DNA from 3 places in the Leptolyngbya sp. DQ-M1 genome. Region 2 is predicted to be linked to each of the others. Evidence: predicted binding sites of a transcription regulator. Region 2 holds the regulator's gene; each other region holds the start of a gene.

Region 1 (4,925 bases), on a different contig from region 2:
ATGAATACCAGGCTGAGGAACAACCCCATCACTATACTGAGACTACAGAAGTTACGAGAGATTTGATTGAGAGACATGGTTGTGATTAGTAGATGGACGCTGATGAATCGGAGATCTTCCACGCACTCGATCGCTGATTGAACAGCAACGAATTACAGGGAAAGACCATGAACACTGCATAACAGGACTTCAGTAGAGCGGGCTTGGGGAGTCAATTTTTAAGCACGTTGACAAGAATTTTGCTTAAGTAGAATTGCTCAACTTGACCTGTCAAAATTAGCCAGTTTGTCAACCCGCCAATTTGCTGAAGTTGACCGTCGCAATTAAAATACTACATTCATCTCGCTCTGACTCTCAGCAAACTTACGCATAATTTAAGCAAGATTTGACAAGGCTGCTTCGCTCAATTGTGCAGATTAGATGAAGTGCGTTTGCCGTTGTAAACATTAGGATTGGAAGGCAAGCCTTACTTAGATTGCAAAGGCTTCAGTCTCAAGAACGATCTGCGTATTTTTTAGGAAACGCTTTGCCATTTTAATTATGGATCACAGTCGAAGGCAGCTTTGTCAAACTGCCTTCCTGCTGTTTAAAATTTGACTTACTTAATAAGATTTACAAACTAATCTGAAGGTTTTTGAACTCTGAGCATTCAACAAGTGGTTTCAAAATCTGTAAACTCAAGAGATGAGTTAATCTACTTTTTTCTCCAGCTCGCATAGATTTACCAACCGATGAATCACAAAAAGCCCTTCTTTCAATCCGAAAGAAGGGCAAAACTCAAATGACTATTTGATACCTAACCGATCGCAATACCAACCGCAGCGCTTTCAGGTTCTGGACGAACTGCGCTCGGCTTTTTTGCAATCAGATACTTACTCATAAAGTGAACCTGCTCAGACACTCCTGTAAAGCCAGCATCAGTCAACCGCTTGGTCAGATCATCAGTCGTGTAATGGCGGTAATACGGTTCATGAAAGATTTCCGGGAAGTTTTCCATTGCGATCGACAAGTCCGGTGAGTCAGCCATCTGAATTGAGTCACAGATGATAAAAGTTCCACCCGGTTTCACCACGCGAAAGGCTTCGTTGATCACATTTTGACGAGCTGCGGGAGGCAGTTCGTGGAATAGAAATACGCTCGTCACCGCGTGGAAGTAGTTATCCAGGTAAGGCAGCTCTTCTGCATTGCCTTGCACTAATTGCGGCAGCGTTCCGGGCACTTGAGACAGTAATTGATTTGCTTTTCTCAAATAGGCAGCGGATAGATCCACGCCATACAGCGAAGCTTTCGGCAACATTCCTCGAATGTTTCTCAGAGTGCGTCCAGTCCCGCAGGCGACATCTAGAATTTTGATTTGATGTGGTAGCACATCGCTAAATGCGCTCAAGCCGTCTTTAAGGGGCGCGAGGATTCGACGGCGCATTGGATCAGCAGTTCCGTTGAACAAAAGTTCAACCTGCAAATCATACAGGTTCGCCGACTCGTCACTCAGATAACCATTGGTTTGATGATGAAAATTTTGCACATAGTAGCTGGGTAATCCTTGAGTCTCGACTCCAGGATCAAAGTCTTGGTGGCGCTTTTGATTCACGCGCTGCCACATTTCCGGTAGATCCAGCCAAACGGCAGGATAGTAGCGGAAGAAATCGTCCCAGGGATTATCGAACAAGAGACTTGCAGGATAAACTCCTTTTTCGGCATCTTGCCAGTCGGTTTCAAGAATGGCATCCATGCGCTTTTGGATGGTGTGAATCAGTTCAAACGAGAGCGGTTTTGGATTCGGCTTGGTTTCGGCTGGAGCAGGCGCAACGATGTTAAGCAATTGAGTGCTAAGAGCTTTATGCGCTAAACCAAAGTAGCTTTTGCCTTGCTGAAAAGTTTGATATGCCAGCTTGGTGAGTGTATCGGGCATGGTGATATTAAGCAGCAATCTACGACTATGAATAAGTGTAACGAATTCTAATCGGTGAGAATCGTCTTTGAGCGAACGATTTTGCATGAAAAAAGCGATCGAGCCACTTAGCTCGATCGCTTTTTTCATGCAAAATCAGAACGCTTTAGCAGTCGTAGTAGAGCATGAACTCATACGGATGCGGACGAATGCTCATCGGAATCACTTCGCGATCGAGCTTGTAGCTGATCCAGCTTTCGATGAAGTCTTCGGTAAAGACTCCACTTGTGGTCAAATACTCGTGATCGGTCTCCAAACTCTTCAGCGCTTCAGCAAGCGATCCTGGAGTTGAGGGCACTTTTGCCAATTCTTCGGGGCTGAGTTCGTAGATATCTACATCCAGCGGTGAACCCGGATCGATTTGGTTCTTGATGCCGTCGATACCCGCACAGAGCATTGCCGCAAATGCTAGGTAGGGATTCGAGGTCGCATCCGGGCAGCGGAACTCTAGGCGTTTTGCTTTCGGGTTGGTGCCAGAGAGCGGAATCCGTACCGATGCGGAGCGGTTGCCTTGCGAGTATGCCAAGTTCACCGGAGCTTCAAAGCCAGGAACCAAGCGCTTGTAGGAGTTCGTGGTCGGGTTGGTGAATGCCAACAGCGACGGCGCGTGCTTGAGGATACCCCCGATGTACCACAGTGCAGTTTGGCTCAACCCTGCGTAGCCATCGCCTGCAAAAGTCGGTTGACCGTTGTTCCAGATCGACTGGTGACAGTGCATTCCCGAACCGTTATCGCCAAATACAGGCTTCGGCATGAAGGTGACAGACTTGCCGTATTTGCGAGCGACATTCTTGATCACATACTTGTAGGTCATCAGCCAGTCTGCGGCTTGAATCAGTGTTCCGAAACGGAAGCCGAGTTCGCACTGTCCGCCCGTTGCCACTTCATGGTGATGCTTTTCGATCGGCACGCCGCACTTCGCCATCGTCAACAGCATTTCCGATCGCATATCTTGCGAAGTATCGGTCGGAGCCACGGGGAAGTAGCCTTCTTTGTTGCGGGGCTTATATCCTAAGTTTCCGCCGGGTTCTTGGCGACCAGAGTTCCAAATCCCTTCAGCGCTATCGACGTGATAGTAGCCTTCGTGCTGGTTTTGGTCGTAGCGAACATCGTCGAAAATGAAGAATTCTGCTTCAGGACCAAAGAAAGCGGTGTCACCCAGTCCGGTCGATTGCAGATAATCGATCGCTTTTTGGGCAATCGATCGCGGGTCGCGGCTGTAGGGCTGTCCGGTACGCGGCTCTTGAATCGAGCAAATCATGCTCAGCGTTTTGTGTTCCATAAACGGATCGATCCATGCCGTATCCGGATCAGGAACCATCGACATATCTGACTCGTTGATCGATTTCCAACCCCGAATACTCGATCCATCAAACGGAACGCCGTCGGTGAAGCTGCTTTCGTCAATTTGGCTTCTGTGCAGGGTGAGGTGTTGCCAAATCCCTGGCGTATCGATGAATTTGAGATCAATCAACTCAATGTTCTCGTCATTGATCTTCGCCAAGATCTCTTGTGGGGTTGCCATGAAATACTCCTAGTAAATCGCGTAACTTGCTCTACGCTGAGCATTGAATCGGATCAGGAATCGACATTTAGAGGGATGCCGTCCGCTCACCGCAATCTGTCCTGAATTATGGTAGGAACAGGTTTAACGCAGTTTTGTATCTTATGATACAAAATCATTTACGTTCTACAGAATTAAGTATTGATTAAGGCTCAAAGCGCACGGCTAGTAGGAATTCTGGCTTGGCGATCGCTTCTACAAGAATTAAAAATTGTAACAATCATCTCATCTGGCGACAAGCTCCAAGGTACGGTTCAACATGGAGGCTCAAGCCTGCGTGGTAAACTGAGCTTACATCTTTTACGAATCCCCGAAGCTTGCTGTAAAGCGGGGAAATTCGGCAAAACTCAAATTGAGCCAATTTTTGGGAGAAGACTTTCATGCGGGACGCAGTGACAAGCCTGATTAGAAACTACGACATTACAGGGCGTTATTTGGATCGCAATGCGATCGACAGCCTGAAAACTTATTTTGATACCGGAATGGCTCGCGTTCAAGCGGCTGCGACGATTAATGCAGATGCCGCAGAAATTGTGCGCCAAGCTGGATCGCAGTTGTTTGAAGAAAATCCAGAACTGATTCGTCCGGGCGGAAACGCTTACACGACTCGTCGCTATGCCGCTTGCCTGCGCGATATGGACTACTACTTGCGCTATGCCACTTATGCGCTGGTTGCAGGCGACACGGATGTTTTAGATGAGCGGGTTTTAGAAGGATTGCGCGAGACCTACAACTCGTTAGGCGTTCCTTGTGGCCCGACCGTGCGCGGTATTCAAATCATGAAGGACATTGTGAAATCGAAAGCTGCCGCAGCCGGTATTGCAGATACTCGCTTCCTGGATCAACCCTTTGACTATATGGCGCGGGAATTGGGCGAAAAGGATCTGTAAGACTTCTATTTTTGTCAATGGGCAGGGTGTTGTTCTCTGCCCGTTTTTTATGGACAAATTGAGGCTTCAGGCTCTTCTATACAAACCTCAGCCTTACACAATGTCACGGTTTGTCGCTCTCTGCAGTCTAATCCTGCCACAATCGCCGCCCAGGGTTGCCATTTAAGCGATCGTGCGTCTCCCGTAATAATTTCGGAATGTCTAACTCTTCCGGACATCTCGGTAAACAATCGCCGCAATCCGTACAGCGATTTGCTTTGTTTCCCGGAAACCAGTGCCCTGCATTCTCAAACATTCGATAGCGGTACTCACCAAAACCGGTCATATCGTAGGCTGTTGCTAGATTTCGCAAGCGCAGCACTTCAGGAATATGGATCGATTCGGGACAAGGTAAACACTGATAACACTGGTTGCACTGATTGGGGTCGATCGCTGTTCTCGCTTGCAGGCGATCGATTGCTTCCTCGATGCTCAAATCTTTCTCTAAGTCCGGCAAATCTAATTCTTCAGGCTTCGCGGC
Region 2 (4,925 bases):
GAGTCCTCACTCAGTCGCTTGTCAGCGTGGGAATTTTGGCGACAGATTTGGCTGCGGAAACTCAGTTGAGCGTGTGGGCAATTCCCTTAAGCGCGATCGGAGCCTACTGGAGTTGGCATCGACGACGCAAGAAAAATACAGGGTTTAAATTCCTGTTGGCGATCGCAATGACGATCGTGCTGTTTAGTTTTTTTGGCAGGATGCTCGGTGGTGCTCAGAACGGTGATAATCGGCTGCTGCTGGCAGAGTTTCTGATTCAGATCCAAGTGCTGCACAGCTTTGATTTGCCACGCCGCAAGGATTTGGGCTATTCGATGATGATTGGGCTAGTGCTGCTGTCGGTGGCAAGTACGCTGAGTCAGACGATGCTGTTTGGCGCAATGCTGCTGGTATTCTTGGCGATCGCGCTCCCGGTACTGATGCTCGATTATTGTTCGCGCTTGGGCGTAGATGTGGTCAAGTTAGAGCGCACCAGCTTTAAGAAAATCAATTTTCGAGTGCTGCCTGCGATTTTTGCGATCGTGCTGGCATTGGGATTGGTGATTTTTGCGCTGATGCCGCGACTTCCTGGCTATCAGTTACGTATATTTCCGGTCAGTTCTCCGGTGAGCGTTCAGGAGCGATTTAATAACCGAGTGATTACCAATCCGGGCATGGGTCAGAGTCGAGATCCGCGTGTGGGAATGCGATCGGGGAGCGGAAAAGGCGCAGGGCAAAGCCAAGATCCGGATGACCTGTCTTATGGTGGATTTGGCGACAAGATTAGCCAAAACGTGCGGCATCCATTAAAGCCGCGAGTCATTATGCGGGTGCGATCGCAGATCGAAGGCTTTTGGCGGGTGATGGCTTTCGATCGCTACACAGGGCAGGGTTGGGAAGTGTCGCGCAACGACAAGACGCAGACAGTTAAACGCTCACCTTGGTCATATCGGTTCTTTCTGCCGACTCCGGTGACGATCGGCAAAACACGCGAAGTGGTGCAGACCTACACGATTATTGCCCCAATGCCGAATCTAATTCCGGCGCTTTCAAGGGCGAGAGAAATCTATTTCCCGACCGATGAAATTGCGATCGACCCCGAAGCAGGATTACGTGCGCCGATCGAGTTAAGCGATGGCATTACTTATACCGTGGTGTCGGATGTGCCGTATCGCGATCGCACGTTGCTGCGGCTGTATTCGTCCAGAGCGCAGTATCCAAAAGAGAGTCCACACTTACAGATTCCAGCGGGAATTGCTCAGAATGTCGCTAAAGAAACGAAGCGAATCCTGGCAACTTCTGAACAGCCGATCGAGTCCGATTATGAAAAGGCGCTTTATCTGGGGCAGTATTTGAAGCAGCGTTATCAGGTTCGGCAAGACCTGGATTTGCTGAAGCCGGGTGAAGATCTCGTCGAGGCATTTTTGCAAAATCAAGGCGGCGATCGCGATCATTTTTCTACGACACTGACGATGATGCTGCGATCGATTGGCATTCCGGCGCGATTAGTAGCGGGATATGCGCCCGGAGAATTTAATCCCTTCACCGGACTGTACATTGTGAAGAATACCGATGCTTACGCGATTACAGAAGTCTTCGTGCCACGCATGGGATGGTTCACGATCGACCCGATTCCGGGACGTGAACTGATTCCGCCTTCGATCGAGGAATATCAGCCCTTTAGTCTGCTGCAGCGATTTTGGAACTGGGTCGCGGGATGGCTACCTCTGCCTGTAACGGCTTGGATCAGCGAAGTAATTCGGACGATCGGGAGCGCGATCGGCTGGTTTTTGGCGCTGTTTACTCAAGGATTAGGTGGATTCTTGACCGCGTGTTTACTAATGATTAGCACTGCCTTGCTGGTTTGGCTGTGTGGTCAAGGCTGGAAAAAATGGCGAACTTACCAGCGGTTGCAGAAGCTTGCACCGATGGAGCGGCTTTATCAGCAAATGCTGTCTCGCCTCGAAGCGCAAGGCACTCGTAAATCTTCAGCAGATACGCCGCTAGAATATGCCCGACGAGCAAAAACCATGCGGACTCAAGAGCAAGCAGGTGCGATCGAAGACATTTCCCAAGCGTATGTGAAGTGGCGCTACGGACGAGAAAAACCTGAAATTGAAGCGCTGCGGCATCAGTTGAAGAGACTAAAACCTCAGCGAAAGTAAATGAGTAAGCCTGTGCCAAAGGCAACACCATTGGCAGTATTCATTTCGCATAGCAACCGTCTCGACCTCAGCAGCACAAAGGAATCCGCTCGAATGGGTGCAAGTGACACTATCGCCATCCGATTCGAGTTACGGTACAATCTTCCAAAATTATTCAGCCCTGAGAGGGAGAATCTAAGCGTGCCGAAAAAAACACGCTCGAAAGTAGAAAATTCCCAGAGATTTTCAGGATCACGGCTAAAATGTAGCGCAGTGTACAAAAAGCATTCGGTGACTCAGTTTTAGTGGTCTAAAGTCATCAATTGTTTACAAAGCTCGATCGCTGACCGGCTTGTAAACTCATCCAGCACTCGACACGACAAGGAAAGAAATGGTTGTGACCAAGGATAGACCGCTTGCAGCAATGTTCCGTCAGATTGGAGGAAGTGCATATCCTCCCGTGATTGAAACGTTTGAACGGGGCAAAACAATCTTCTTTCCCGGAGATCCGGCAGAACGAGTGTATTTTCTGGTCAAGGGTGCCGTCAAACTGTCGCGGGTATACGAAGCAGGCGAAGAAATTACGGTGGCGCTGCTGAGAGAAAATAGCGTATTCGGGGTGCTGTCACTGATTACCGGACAAAGAGCCGATCGCTTTTATCACGCCGTTGCCTTTACCCCGGTTGAGTTGCTTTCGATCCCGATCGAGCAAGTCGAGAAAGCACTGAAGGAAAACCCCGAACTTTCGATGCTGATGCTCAAAGGCTTGTCCTCGCGGATTTTGCAAACCGAGATGATGATCGAAACCTTAGCGCACCGGGATATGGGATCGCGATTGGTGAGCTTTTTGCTGATTCTCTGCCGCGATTTTGGAGTCCCATCGCAAGAGGGAATCATGATTGACCTCAAACTCTCGCATCAAGCGATCGCTGAAGCGATCGGTTCGACTCGCGTGACGGTGACGCGCTTACTGGGAGATTTGCGTCAGGACAAAATGATTTCGATTCACAAGAAAAAAATCACCGTTCACAACCCGGTAACGCTAAGTCAGCAGTTTACCTAATTGGACTAGAATTCTTTCCTTGAAGACCCGCCCGAAGTATAAATCGAACAGGCATAATGATAGGCGGATCTAGAATTGCCTTGCCAGTGTAAAAGTGCTGGTCTAAGGATCTCTTGGGAGTCTTATGTCCGATGTCGGGCTGATTTTAATTCTGGTGGTGTTGGTGTTGGGTGGAGTGATCGCAACAGTGGGTGATCGCTTGGGAACTCGTGTGGGAAAAGCGCGGCTTAGCTTGTTTAATCTTCGTCCGAAGCAAACCGCGGTCGTAGTCACCATTTTGACCGGAACGCTGATTTCTGCCTCAACTTTAGGAGTGCTGCTGCTGGCAAGTAAAACCTTTCGCGAAATGCTGCTGAACTTTGGGCGAATCCAAACCGAGCTGCGCGATCGCGGACGCGATTTGGAAAAAGCTGCCACCGATCTGAAGGCGACCGATGCTCAGAAAGCGCAAGTCGAGAAACAACTCACAGAAGCTCGATCGGAACGCGCCCAAGTTGAGGAACAGCTAAAGCGAATCAATGCCGATCTGAAAACTTCAATCGATCGCCAACGGGAAACCAATGCTCAACTCCGCACCACCGAAGCGCAGCGTGATCTCACGCGTCGTCAACTGGTCGCGGTGTCTGGTCAAGCATTAAAACTCCGCAGCGATATCAATCAACTGCAGTCGGAACAAAAGACCCTGATTACGCAGCGCGATCAGGTCAAGCAGCAGATCGCCGAGCGCGATGCAGAGATTGCCGAACGCACGAAACTGATTGAACAGCGCGATCGTGAGATTAATGAGCGCGATCAGGTGATTGGGCAGCGTGAGACGGATCTGAAGCGATTAGAGGCACAACGAGCCAGCCTAACTGCGACACTGCAGCAAATTGAACGGGATGTCGAGCTAATTCGCAGCGGCGATCTGGCGATTTATCGGACACAAGTGTTGTCTTCTGGCGTGGTGCGCGTAGGAAATTCGGAAGGTGCGAAAGCAGCGATCGATCAACTCCTGCAATATGCAAATCGTTCTGCGGTTGAGGCACTGCGGCTCGGACGAGATGATCTGCAAATTGTGCAGATTCGGACGACGGAAGTTGAAAGTTTGATTCAACAAATCAGGAATGGTCAAGATTATCTGGTTCGGGTACAAGCCCTCGCAAACTATGTCAAAGGCGAAAACAAACCCGTGTTTGTTTACATGAGTGCAGTCCCCAATCGGGTTGTGTTTTCTGCGGGAGAGACGATCGCTGCCCAAACGATCGATCCCTCCAAGCTTGCACCGCAGGACTTCCAACGGTCGATTCAAGAACTGCTTGCTGTTTCTAATACTCGCGCTCGTGTCGCTGGCGTTTTGAACGACAACATTCAAATCGAAAAACTGCTTACATTAGGATCATTCATTGACCAGCTGCGGCGCTATCCCACTCCGGTTGAACTGCGAGCGATCGCATCGGATACCACATACACGGCTGGGCCGCTCAAAATAGAATTAGTGGCAGTTCAAAACGGACAAGTGGTGCTGAGAGCATCGAGCTAACATATCCAGCGAATAGGGGAGTAGAGACGCAGCATGGCGGAACAGCCAGTAATTCTGGGGTTTGATCCAGGGCGGCAAAAGTGTGGATTAGCGGTCATGGGGGTCGATCGCCGCCTCTACTATCATGAAGTGATCAGCGCCGAAAGCACGATCGCGACGATTCAAGGCTTGCGGGAGCGGTATCCGATTTCGCTATTAGTGATGGGGGATCAGACTT
Region 3 (4,925 bases), on a different contig from region 2:
TCTTCACCAGTGGCGGCGTGAATAAATTGGCGAAGTATCGGGCGTTGGGTGTACCTGAAGTGTGGTTCTGGGAGGATGGCGTTCTAAAGCTTTATCACCTGCGCGAAGAAGGCTATCACCAGATCGATCGTAGCGAACTACCAGGACTCGATCGCTTGGATATCAATCTATTGCAGCGCTGTATTTTAATCGCTGAAACCGACTTTGTAGAAGCAGTACAAACCTTTCAACAATCGATTTAAAAGCTCCATTCTCGAAGCGCGATCGCAATTCCTTGTCCTAGCCTGGACTCTTCTGGCTCAACTTTGGCAAGTCGCTTCAATTGTTGATGAGCTAACTCTGCGTTCAGTGTTTTCAATGCCGAAATCGCATGAAACCGTACACTATCCTCTGCATCTGCTAAGAGTGCTATCAGAGGACTTAAAGCTTCCACATTGCCTAACTGTCCTAAAGAAAGCGCGATCGCTTGTCGAGTCACAGCGGAACGCAAAAGCGGCAAAACATTTAACAGAATTCCGGTTGCTTGAAACTTTAGGGTGTCTGAGTCAATCCGCCCCATCGATTGAATAATTTCGAGTTGAATCGCCTCCGGCAGCGCCAACTGTAACAACGCATCTTCTAAGTAATTCAAAGATTCAGGCAGTTTCATCCAGCTTAATGCACGCACTAGCTCGATCGCTAAATTTTTTGGAGTATGCGGCGATCTCAAAGTCTCGTATAGTGCCCTTGCTGCTTCAGAAGTTCCCCGTCTGCCAAGCGAGATCGCAGCTTGCCGACACACCTCAAGATTCAAGTCCAGCAGCATCGGGCGAAGATAGATCACTAAATTTGGGTAATCTTGACAAAACCCTAATCCAGCGACCGCAGCTAATCTAACCTGTGTGACTGGATCTTGCAGTGCATCAATGAGAACAGTCACAACCTCAGGTGCATGAAAACTACTGAGCGCTTCGATCGCAATGGCGCGAACCTGAGCGTTTGAATCATGAACCACCTGCATCAACAATGGAACCGTTTCCGATCGCCGAATCTGTCCCAACGCTTGAACGGCAAACAGTCGCGTAGAAACTTCTACCAGCAATGGCTCTAACATCGGAACAGCAGATTTTCCCATGCTGGCTAACACTGAAACTGCCATCGAATTTAATTCCTGACTCTGGGAATTTTTTAGCAGTTCAATCAAAGCCTCAAGCACTTGTGGATGCTTAAAGCTGCCTAAAATACGAACCGCAAACCATTGTGCTTCTAACTCCGCTTCTTCATCGTTTAATAGTTCAATTAAGGGTGCGATCGCATCCGTCCCAAAGCTTGGAAAGAGTTTACCAATCTCCCAGCGCTCCTGAAAACTGCCGCCTTCTAGCACCTGCATTGCTAAGTCGAGCAGCACAGTCGTAGTGTTTGGATTGCAGAATAACGATCGTTCAGTCTCACCCAGTTCATCGTTTAAGAGAATCTGCTGCAATCTGTAGGTCAACTGTCCCCAGTCCTGCTGATTTGCTGCGGACTGAGCCTGCTCTAAAATCTCGGAATAGCTTAAGTTCTGCACAATTTTTGCCTGCCGTTCTGATCACACATCAGCATTTATCGTCTGATGTTACTGTGCCACAGAAGTCGGCGATCGTCTTGGCAGTCATTGACAAAAACGCATCAATTGATTGCAATGTTTACATGAGTGCGGTAGAGCATCAATCCCTACCGCACTCATTGTTTTAGATTCTGTTTTACATTTTACCGTTTTGCATCACTTGTTGAAGATGATGACGGATTTCTTGAGCCGTTTGCATGTCTGCGTCTCTCAGCTTGCGGAATAGTTCAGCACAGGGCTGAGACTGCATTTGTTCTGCGTCTTTGATGTACGTTTCGTATGCTTTTACCGCTTCTGCCTTATTTTGCAACGCTGTGAGCAAGTCATACTCAAGGTTACTAATGGCTTCATTCCGAATTGCAGCCTGAGTCATAAGCCAAACCTCCAATGATTTAGGTCTGATTTAACAGTGGATCAATGCCGATCGACCTTCCTCTATCCAAAAGCGCATTAACCTAATTTCACTTGAACATTCTGTCCATCTATCTGAACCGGATAAGTCTCTAACGGTTTCGCGGCTGGTTCTTTTTGCACTGTACCGTCCGCAGCAAATGCCGCGCCATGACAGGGACAGACGAACGATTTACGCTCTTTACTCCAACCGACCAAGCAGCCCTGATGGGTGCAAGTCGAATTGACTGCAATCAGCGTTTTTGGATCAGATGGACTGCGAATCACCACGATCGGAGCCGGGGACTCGGTTTGTAGGAAACCTTTGGCATCGAGTTCTGCGATCGTTCCCACCGTCTCAAATCTCTTAGCGTTTGCTTGCTCATTGCCCCGCCCCGTGCAAGCCGCAAGAAACGCAGTCAATCCGGCTGGAACTCGACTCATCAGCCAACCCACTCCAGCCCACGATAAAAATGTTCGACGACGCATCGCGTTCTCCTTTTCCTCTTTGTTCTAAGGTACGGTGGCGAACCTCTTTCTAGGGGCAGATGACGAAAACGAATAGCCATTATGCAAAAACGTCATATTACGACATACTTTGTAACAACAGCTACGAATTTTCTCTCTTATCCCGCTTACCTTTACTGCATGGTCAACGTCGCATCCAAAGACATCGAATTGGGGAGACGAAACGATCAGACTTGTGTTCGCTCTGGAACACCTTTATCTATAGGCTCAATCCATGACAGACACCCTTGCATCTGCGCCCACTCAGAATAAGTTTGAAAAACTCAAAGCAGAGAAAGACGGTCTTGCGGTGAAAGCAGAGCTAGAGCAGTTCGCTCATCTCGGCTGGGAAGCAATGGATGAAACCGATCGCGATTATCGCTTGAAATGGCTGGGCGTATTTTTCCGCCCCGTTACCCCTGGCAAATTCATGTTACGGATGCGAATTCCGAATGGAATTTTGACCAGTGGGCAAACGCGAGTGTTAGGAGAAATCCTACAGCGTTATGGCGATGACGGCAATGCGGACATCACCACGCGCCAGAATATTCAACTGCGCGGCATTCGGATCGAAGATTTACCGGAAATCTTCCGCAAGTTCGATCAGGCTGGATTAACGAGCGTTCAGTCCGGGATGGATAACGTTCGCAACATCACCGGATCGCCCGTCGCTGGGATTGATGCGGATGAGTTGATCGACACCCGCGGACTGGTGCGAAAAGTGCAGGATATGATCACGAACAATGGTCGTGGCAATCCGAGCTTTAGCAATCTGCCGCGTAAGTTCAACATTGCGATCGCGGGCTGTCGCGATAACTCGGTTCATGCAGAAATCAATGACATCGCGTTTGTGCCTGCTTACAAAGAGGGGACGCTCGGCTTTAATGTCTTAGTCGGTGGCTTCTTCTCAGCAAAGCGCTGCGATGCAGCGATTCCCTTAAATGCCTGGGTTGATCCGCGTGATGTCGTCGCCGTTTGTGAAGCGATTTTGACCGTGTATCGTGATTTGGGCTTGCGATCAAATCGACAGAAAGCCCGCTTAATGTGGCTGATTGATGATTTGGGTCTCGATGCCTTTCGCGAAGCCGTGGAAAACCGCTTAGGCTACAAATTCACGCCTGCTGCTCTGAAAGATGAGATTCTTTGGGACAAACGCGATCACATCGGCATTCATGCTCAAAAACAGCCGGGACTTAACTATGTCGGATTGCACGTTCCCGTGGGACGATTATTCGCTCAAGACTTGTTTGATTTGGCTCGAATTGCAGAAGTTTACGGCAGCGGCGAAGTTCGCTTTACCGTGGAACAGAATGTAATCATTCCCAATGTTCCAGACTCTCGCGTTTCGGCATTGCTGAGAGAGCCGATCGTCAAACGGTTTTCGATCGAGCCGCAAAATCTCTCCCGCGCTTTAGTTTCTTGCACAGGCGCACAGTTTTGTAACTTTGCTCTGATTGAAACCAAAAATCGTGCAGTCGCTTTGATGCAAGAACTCGAACAAGAATTGCACTGTCCGCGTCCGGTGCGAATTCACTGGACAGGCTGTCCGAACTCTTGTGGACAACCGCAGGTGGCAGACATCGGACTGATGGGTACAAAAGTTCGCAAAGACGGTCGCACCGTGGAAGGTGTGGATCTCTACATGGGTGGCAAAGTTGGCAAACACGCTGAGCTTGGAACCTGTGTGAGAAAAAGCATTCCCTGTGAAGACCTTAAGCCGATTTTGCAAGAGATCTTAATTGAGCAGTTTGGCGCACGTCCTTGGTCAGAGTTGCCCGAATCCACCCGACTTGCTCAAACGGCATGGATTACCCTCGATCGACCCGCAACCGAAACGCCCAACGGTCAATCGACAACCGAAGACTTTGAGTATGTTCTCAGTTCTCCCATGGTCGTGCCAACGCCAGTGGTAACACCCGCTACCGTAAGTTTCGTTCGGTCAGGTAAAGATGTAACCTGTACTCAAAATGACTTCATTCTTGATGTTGCCGATCAGGCAGAGGTTGCGATCGATAGCTCTTGCCGCTCTGGAACCTGCGGTAGCTGCAAATGCACCCTACTCGAAGGTGAAGTTAGCTACGACGGTGAACCGGATGCACTAGACGAGCGCGATCGAGCTGCCGGAAAGATCCTAACTTGCATTGCTCGTCCCGTCGATCGCATCGTTCTCGATGCCTAAGTTTGTTCGCCCTTACACATCAGCACTTGCTGTGCTTTCCCTTTTATTCCCAGTACACTTTCTCTAACCATCATCCATGTCTAATCTTTCAAGACGTAAGTTTCTCTTGACCGCAAGTGCTTCCGCAGCAGGTACGCTGATTATCAATGGTTGCAGCACAGGCTTGAATAAAAGTGCTTCGAGCAGTTCATCTACGACGAATGCGGCTCCTGCTGTGAACGTAAGTGCAGCAGATGCACCAGAAACGACCACCGCTAAACTTGG

The links. The regulator NtcA, encoded in region 2, controls nitrogen genes in cyanobacteria. The targets are predictions, from matches to a motif close to TTTGTANNNNNNNNTACAAA.
Region 1: the regulator NtcA is predicted to act here: its motif matches at 3,610-3,629, upstream of glnA (type I glutamate--ammonia ligase).
Region 3: the regulator NtcA is predicted to act here: its motif matches at 2,573-2,592, upstream of NC981_RS14840 (ferredoxin--nitrite reductase).

Annotation. Positions count from the first base shown of each region.
Region 1 is NZ_JAMPLJ010000001.1:788,437-793,361, forward strand. Features, by position in the region: gene NC981_RS03795 (hypothetical protein) at 1-77, opposite strand, end outside; gene NC981_RS03800 (class I SAM-dependent methyltransferase) at 797-1,912, opposite strand; gene glnA (type I glutamate--ammonia ligase) at 2,058-3,476, opposite strand; gene apcB (allophycocyanin subunit beta) at 3,896-4,405, shown strand; gene NC981_RS03815 (aldo/keto reductase) at 4,533-4,925, opposite strand, start outside.
Region 2 is NZ_JAMPLJ010000005.1:289,098-294,022, reverse strand. Features, by position in the region: gene NC981_RS17830 (DUF3488 and DUF4129 domain-containing transglutaminase family protein) at 1-2,144, shown strand, start outside; gene ntcA (global nitrogen regulator NtcA) at 2,515-3,186, shown strand; gene NC981_RS17820 (DUF3084 domain-containing protein) at 3,311-4,708, shown strand; gene NC981_RS17815 (pre-16S rRNA-processing nuclease YqgF) at 4,742-4,925, shown strand, end outside.
Region 3 is NZ_JAMPLJ010000004.1:330,238-335,162, reverse strand. Features, by position in the region: gene NC981_RS14860 (Uma2 family endonuclease) at 1-242, shown strand, start outside; gene NC981_RS14855 (HEAT repeat domain-containing protein) at 239-1,546, opposite strand; gene NC981_RS14850 (hypothetical protein) at 1,722-1,958, opposite strand; gene NC981_RS14845 (ubiquinol-cytochrome c reductase iron-sulfur subunit) at 2,036-2,464, opposite strand; gene NC981_RS14840 (ferredoxin--nitrite reductase) at 2,718-4,661, shown strand; gene NC981_RS14835 (CmpA/NrtA family ABC transporter substrate-binding protein) at 4,738-4,925, shown strand, end outside.